DNA from 2 places in the Bacillus sp. DU-106 genome. Region 1 is predicted to be linked to the other one. Evidence: riboswitches for the same ligand, from Rfam matches in the RefSeq annotation. Region 1 holds a riboswitch; the other holds the start of a gene.

Region 1 (4,013 bases):
TCATGCTTCATAACATTTGTTTTTAACTTTTCAATATACGCTTCACGAGTTTTGTAAATGTGCTCTTCTAACGTACAATCAAGTCTTCCTTCTAAGCGAGATCGAATGGCTATGAGTTCCTTATAAATTGGTAATGCTTTCATTTCTTTTTCTACTACTTCGTTATTGCTTAAAAATTGAAGTGCTAACCATCTCGGATGCTCGTAATTCGCTGTCTCTAAAAGAGCAATTACTTCTCCAATTCCTTCATCCATTTGTACACCATATGAAATAAGGAATGGCTTTTTCTCTTTTTTGTCATTTTCTTTAAGAGTCGTAAGCAGTTCTTCACAGCCTTTTCCACTTCTTGCAACAACAGGAACGACTGTTACACCTAATAGCTCTGATAATCGTTTTACATCAATGACAATTCCTCTTTGCTTCGCCACATCAACCATGTTTAAACCAATTGAGACTGGCTTACCAAATTCAAGTAACTGCAACGTTAAATGCATATTTCTTTCAAACTGCGAGGAATCTACGATATTTAACATATGATTAAATTCTTCTGTTAATAGAAAGTTTGTTACAACACCTTCATCACGTGAAACTGGATTTAAATCATAAACACCTGGTAAATCAATTAATGTTCCTTGTCTATCTTTTAATTTACCAACCTTTTTTTCTACTGTTACACCGCTCCAGTTTCCTACGTATTCATAAGAACCAGTAAGTGCATTAAATAATGATGTCTTCCCTGTATTCGGATTCCCTAGCAAAGCTACCTTATTCACGCTAATTCCACCTTTATCATTTTCGCGTCACAATGACGAATACTAATTAACTGTCCACGACACTCCAATGTACAAGGACCTTTGAACATCGCTTTCTGTTTCAGGCGAAGTTCGCTTCCTTCAGCAAGACCGAAAGCAGCTAGTCTACGCTTTAATAGCTGATCTAAAGACTGAATACTTTTTACTAACACTTTCTCTCCAATTTTAATATCTACTAAGCTCATAACCTTCCCCCTCAGAAGAGAATGATAATTATTTTCAAAAAAATTATACCACACCCAATTTCTCTTGTACTATACCCTTTTGCTTCATATTTATTAACATTTCGCTACAATTCTATTTCAATTATTGTCATACTGTATTCGTTTGCCATTCTCATCCATTTCGCTTACAATAAACAATAACAAATAAAGAATTTCGTTATCACTGGGGGAGCCATGCCGCTGAGAGGGAACACTTCGTTCCGACCCTTCGAACCTGTTAGTTAATGCTAACGCAGGGATTGTGCAAACGTCCGAAATACATACCTCATTTTTATTTACGTATTTCGTATCCTCCTATGATATCTATTCTTTTTTGTACAACTTGGATTTAGGGGGAGACAACATGCGTAACACCAATTTACAAGCGATGATCGAATCTGCTATTCTTGCAGCCTTCGCCATGATTATCGATATTTTACCATTATCACTTAAACTTCCAACAGGCGGTTCTATCTCATTCGCTATGATTCCTATTTTTATTATTGCTTACCGCTGGGGCTTTAAATCAGCTTTCTTAGGCGGTTTAGTTTGGGGACTATTACAAATTGTCGTGGGAGATGCTTATATTTTAACACCTGTTCAAGCATTCATTGAGTACTTCATTGCCTTTGCTTTTATCGGATTTGCTGGCTTATTCTATCGTCCAATTCAAAAAGCACTTTTAACATCCAATGAAAATAGCTTAGAACAATCAAATTTAGGTAACCGTAAAGACAAACCTTCATCAAAACAAAATCAGGGTAAGAAAGTCCTTGCTTATATTATCCTTGCTACATTTATCGGTAGCTTTGCTCGCTATTTCTGCCACTTTATTGCCGGCATTATTTTCTGGGGACAATATGCGCCGAAAGGTCAATCGGCTGTGTTATATTCATTAATCGTAAATGGAAGTACAATGCTTGGTTCTTTTATTTTATGTACCGTTTTACTTATATTTTTATTTATCACTTCACCACGCTTATTCAAGAGCATCAGTGCTTATCAAATGAATACACAAAAAAAGGGCGCTTAATGAGCGCTCTTTTTTCATATCGTAATATCAATTAAAAATACAATAAATGCGCAAAAGAAAATAAATACCATTATACTTAGCCAATTGCTATGCACGGTTCATCGACTCCTTACATAACCTCATTTTCTAAACAAATTATACTGATTAAAAATAAAGATTAGGTAAAGATAATATGAAAATAAATTAAAAAAGCATAGATCATATTGTCTACGCTTTTTTCGGTAAATAGAAATAAAATAATACACCATCTTCTGTATTTTCTGCCCCATATTCAGCATCATGTAGTTCTAAAATATTCTTTGAAATAGCAAGCCCAAGCCCCGTCCCACCTTGTGAACGCTGACGAGCTGTATCCACGCGATAAAAACGATCCCAAATTTTATCTAATTGCTCTTCTTCAATATGAGTACCTTTATTTTCAATGCACACTTTTATACGATTCTTCTCATCTATTGTAGAAATAATAATATCCTCTTTATTTGGTGTATATCGTATAGCATTCGTAATGAAGTTCACGATGACTTGTTCAATCCGGCCTTGATTTGCAATCACTTCAAATGAACTTATATTTTTATGAATATGAAGTTCTTTTTTCTCTATTTCCACAGATAGATGTTCACATATACCTTCAATTACTGTATCAATATAAAACGAAGCTTTTTTCATTTTATATGTACCAGATTCAAATTTAGCTAACTCAAGCATATCCAAAATTAACGTATCCATTTTGTCTACTTCTCTCTCCATTGCCTGAAAATAATACTCTTTTTTATGTTCAGCTACCCCGTCTTTTAAAATAGAAATACAGCTTTTCATAATACTTAGCGGTGTTTTTAATTCATGTGAAACACCAGAAATGAATTCTTTTCGCGTCTTTTCTAACTTTCTTTCCTTTTCAATATCTTCTTCTAACTGTCCAATATGCGAATGGAGTTTATTTGATAGCACATTAATATTTTTCGATAAATCTCCAATTTCATCTTTCGAAGTAATCGGTATTTTTTCTGTGAAGTCTAAATGCGCTATTTTCTTTGTTGTATCATTTATTTTCAATAATGGCTTTGCAATTTGTTTTGAGTAATAGAACGAAGCTAAAAAAATAAGAACGACTACAAATGCAATGATATAGATATAATAATCTTGCACCATTTGTACAGCTTCATCTACCGGCTGTAAAGAAGCCATCGCATAAATATATGTTACCGATCCGTCTTTTTCTTTTATTGGTTTCATTAATAATTTATATTTTATATCATTCTTTTCGTAGTCCATTGTCTTTGTTGAATACTCTATTTGATTACTCTCTTTTAGTAACACATCCGTTTGAAATTCTTTTATACTATCCAAAAATAAAGTGTTTTTATAAATTGGATTTACGGGGCCTTTTACATCTGGAAACTGTACTTTCGTAACACGCCCTCCTATGTAAACATCTGGTTCTTGAGCAACTTGCTCCCGAACAGCCGGCTTCTTTTCCTTACCAACTTGTTCCACAGCTGCTTTCTTTTTCTCCTCATTTAATTTACTCATTTTCTCATTAAATGCTTTTTCTAACGGTTTATTAGATCCGCTTAAATTCTGCTTAGATAAAGAAAAAGAGAATGGAATAAAACTATCTTCTTTTCTCACTCCAGAAAAATAAATTTCTTGCCCTAAAAAATGCTCCGATAATTTATTATCAATCTCCTCTATATTGACGAGATTGCCTAAAGGAATTTTAAATATTTGTTGTCCAAAGCTCTTTTGTTGCCTACGATCTATCGTTACCTCAAAATAAAAATCATCTGCATGTTTTAAATTCCCGTTCTTATCTAATGTCGTAATCCACGTATTATTTTCTCTTAAAAAGTCTTGCTCTAGTTTCTGAATTTCTTCTGTATTTCCTGCATGATTTAAATAGTTCTTCTCAAAGGAATTTAAATTCACTTTAATATCTTCCACTTTTCGATTCGCATAATATTGTTT
Region 2 (4,013 bases), 1.1 Mb from region 1:
AATACCTAGTCAGTTAAATGAGGATGTTGCGAGTATTCCCATTGGTAAACCATGTGCTAATTATCAAGTTATGATTTTGGATGAGAATATGAATCTTTGTCCAATTGGTGTACCTGGTGAATTATATATAGATTCAGTGGGATTAGCAAAAGGGTATTTTAATAAGCCTAATAAAACAATTGAAGCTTTTATTCCGAACCCTTTTAATCCTATAGTTAATATATATAAAACAGGTGATATCGTTAAGTTGCTAGAGGATGGAAATATAGAGTTTTTACATCGGAAAGATGATCAAGTAAAAATTAGAGGACATCGTATTGAACTAGGCGAAATCCAAAGTAAAATTTCTCAAAATCATAATATAAAAGAAAATGCTGTTTTTGCTAAGAAGAGTAAGGAAGGTAGCCAATATTTAATCGCGTTCTATACAACTTTAAATAAAAAAGAAATACCAGAATTAGTTTATCAGTTACAAGAGCAATTACCAGATTATATGGTGCCATCTAAACTAATTTATATTAATGAATTACCACTTACACCTAATAAAAAGATTGATGTTAAGAAGTTAGCTCAGTTAGAAGAAAAGTGTGAACCGGTTCGGCTACAAGAATATGTTGCACCTTCTAATAAAGCAGAAAAACAAATAGCGAACGCCTGGGCGGAAGTATTAGGAATTTCAAAAGTTGGAGTGCATGATGATTTCTTTACAATTGGTGGACATTCATTAAAAGTATTACGAGTCTTAACATTGTTAAAAGAAGATTTCTCACATTTAACAATTCAAGATTTCTTTAAAGAAAGAACGATATATGGATTAGCTCGAATTGAGCGAGAAGTAAAAGTAGAGAAAGAAGAAGTATTTCGTGAATATAAAGTGATTCACGAACCAGATACTATCACGTATGCAAACGTTTTGGAAGAAAACCAGATTTCAAATGTCTTTTTAACAGGAGCTACTGGTTATTTAGGATCACACATATTATATGAATTGTTGAGAGATACATCTGCTACTATTTATTGTTTAGTAAGACCAACTAAAGATGTGCAGCAAAGAATTATAGATACATTAACAGGCTACTTTAATGATATATGTGAAGAATGGTTACAGCGTATACAGGCCGTAGCTGGTGATCTTGGAGAAGAGTATCTTGGGATGAGCGAAGAAGAATTTATGTTCATCAGTTCTAAGATGGATACGATAATTCATTGCGGTGCAGATGTAAGACATTTTGGAGATGTAAAACAATTTGAAAATATAAATGTCCAAGGAACTAGCCGTATGCTAACATTAGCGGAGAAAGGTGCTACATTCCATTTTATTTCTACAATTGGTATCCCGTTAGAATTAGCGGTAGATCAATGGGATACATACATGAAAACTGGTGATTTTAATTACAGTGTAGACTTAGAGAATGTATATTCAAATAGTAAACTACAAGCGGAAAACATTGTTCGTGAAGCAATGAAAAATGGTTTGCGTGGAAATATTTATCGTGCAGGTAATTTAGCATGTCATTCAGAAACAGGTTCGTTCCAACAAAATATTGAAGGAAACGCATTTTATCGTCTTATTAAAACAATGCTATTAATTGGGAAAGCACCAAATGTGAAGTGGAAAGTTGATTTCACACCAATTGATTTTGCTAGTAAATCAATTGTATCGTATTTGCAAGATGCGCAAATTATAGGAGAGACGTTACATATTTGTCATCCACATCAAATTGAGTTTGAACAATTTATACAGCTAATTGGAGAGTGTGGATACAATCTTGAAATGGTTCCACTTTCAGAATATGTAAATACCGGACTTGCATTAGCGAAGGGAAATGAAGTAATAGCAGAGTTAATTGCTTCTCAAGTTGCAGGAGATGGAGCGCAGCAATCTGAAATTGTAATGGGTACGCGTAGAACGAATAAATGGATTAAGAAAAAAGAATTGATAGTACCAGCAATTAATAAAGAATTTATTCAGCAGTTATTAGCTCATGGTGAAAAAGTTGGTTATTTTCCAAAAATAATGAAATGATTATGCATGCTTTTGTTTGTTCAATAAAATAAATCATGCTACAATGAAAACGAATTAAGGACCGGGGAGCCAATTGGCTGAGAGGATGTAAGTAAACATCGACCCTCAACCTGATCTGGATAATGCCAGCGTAGGGAGTTACTTAAAGTGATGTAGCATATGTTATTCTGTAATAACTTGCATACAAGGCTTTCCTACGCAGTAGGAAAGCCTTTTCTTATTTTTGAAATTTATTTTTGAAATTTATTTTTGAAATTTATTTTTATAAGGGGGATTTTATTATGTCACAACAAGTTACAATGTCATTTTCAGTAGTACCACAAGCAAAAACGAAAGATGTATATTCTGTTGTCGATAAAGCAATTGAAGTTGTGCAACAATCGGGAGTTCGTTATGAAGTAGGGGCAATGGAAACAACTTTGGAAGGAGAATTAGATGTACTTCTTGATGTCGTTAAACGTGCGCAACAAGCTTGCGTCGATGCTGGAGCAGAAGAAGTGATTACTTCTATTAAAATCCATTATCGTCCAAGCACTGGTGTAACGATAGATGAAAAGGTTTGGAAGTACCGTGATGAATATGCAAAACCAGAAGCAATCTAAACTTATTACAACTATTTGGCTTATCCTTCTCATTGCGATATGGGAAGGATCTGTTTCATTATTTAAAATCGAACCGTGGATTTTACCAAAGCCTTCTGCCATTGTTCAAGAATTAATTGGGATGAAAGATTTACTATTACCAAATACGATGCAAACACTGCAGGAAGTTATAATTGGACTATTCTTTGCAATTTTATTGGGGACGAGCATCGCAATTATTATGGACGTTATACCGTTATTTCGTATTTTAATAAATCCATTGCTCGTTATTTCGCAAACAATTCCAATTGTTGTACTTGCACCGCTATTTATTATTTGGTTTGGATATGGGATGTTGCCGAAAGTAATGGTCGTAATACTCGTTTGTTTCTTCCCAATTGCGCTTAGTATTTTAGAAGGTTTTCAAACAGTAGATAAAAACATGTTGAAACTGTTACAAACAATGAAGGCGACAAAATGGCAAGTTTACCAGAAAGTAAAATTTCCAGCAGTGCTTCCATACTTTTTCTCAGGTTTAAAAATTGCAGTTACATATAGCGTAATGGGGGCAATTATCGGAGAATGGCTCGGTGCAAGTGAAGGATTAGGCGTTATGCTTACGAGGGCTACAAAATCCTTTTTGACTGCCCGAGTATTTGGTGTTGCAGCAATCATCGTTATGGTGACATTATGCCTGTATTTTATCGTAGAGTTTATGGCAAGAATAACAGCACCATGGATATATAGAAAGGACGGCAGAAAATGAAAAAAGGTTTGAAAGTTATGTTAGCTGCCTTAGTAGCGGTAGGTGTGGCTGGATGTAATCCGGCAAAGAAAGAAGAAAGTGCAAGTAAAGATCAAAAAGTAAAAGTAGTATTAGATTGGTTTCCAAATACGAATCATACTGGCTTGTATGTAGCGCAAACGAAAGATTATTACAAAAAGCAAGGATTAGATGTAGAAATTATTCAACCAGGTGACAATGTAACAGCAGAGCAAATGATAGCATCAGGAAAAGCAGACTTCGCAATAAGCGCACAAGAAAATGTAACGTTAGCTCGTGTGGAAGGAATTCCTGTTGTATCTGTAGGAGCGATTATTCAGCATAACACTTCAGCGTTTGCATCGCTTAAGAAAGATAATATGACGTCACCGAAAGATTTTGAAGGTAAACGTTACGGCGGCTGGGGAGGACCAGCGGAAGAAGCGACATTAAAGACGATTATGGATAAACATCAAGCTGATTTTAATAAAGTTGAAAAAATCATCTTAGGACAAACAGATTTCTTTAAATCAATCGGTCGTGATGCAGATTTCGAATGGATTTATTACGGTTGGGATGGTATTGAAGCGAAGCGCCAAGGAAAAGAGTTAAATACGATTATGGTGAAGGACTTAGATCCAGC

What was found. Region 1 has a riboswitch for thiamine pyrophosphate ahead of thiT (energy-coupled thiamine transporter ThiT). Riboswitches for the same ligand answer to the same signal wherever they lie in the genome.
Region 2: another riboswitch for thiamine pyrophosphate. It lies ahead of C3Y97_RS02240 (MTH1187 family thiamine-binding protein); the one in region 1 lies ahead of thiT (energy-coupled thiamine transporter ThiT).

Annotation. Positions count from the first base shown of each region.
Region 1 is NZ_CP026607.1:4,758,610-4,762,622, forward strand. Features, by position in the region: gene feoB (ferrous iron transport protein B) at 1-773, opposite strand, end outside; gene C3Y97_RS24320 (FeoA family protein) at 770-997, opposite strand; TPP riboswitch at 1,192-1,293, shown strand; gene thiT (energy-coupled thiamine transporter ThiT) at 1,380-2,048, shown strand; gene C3Y97_RS24330 (sensor histidine kinase) at 2,256-4,013, opposite strand, start outside.
Region 2 is NZ_CP026607.1:421,967-425,979, forward strand. Features, by position in the region: gene C3Y97_RS02235 (non-ribosomal peptide synthetase family protein) at 1-2,026, shown strand, start outside; TPP riboswitch at 2,079-2,180, shown strand; gene C3Y97_RS02240 (MTH1187 family thiamine-binding protein) at 2,308-2,628, shown strand; gene C3Y97_RS02245 (ABC transporter permease) at 2,600-3,373, shown strand; gene C3Y97_RS02250 (ABC transporter substrate-binding protein) at 3,370-4,013, shown strand, end outside.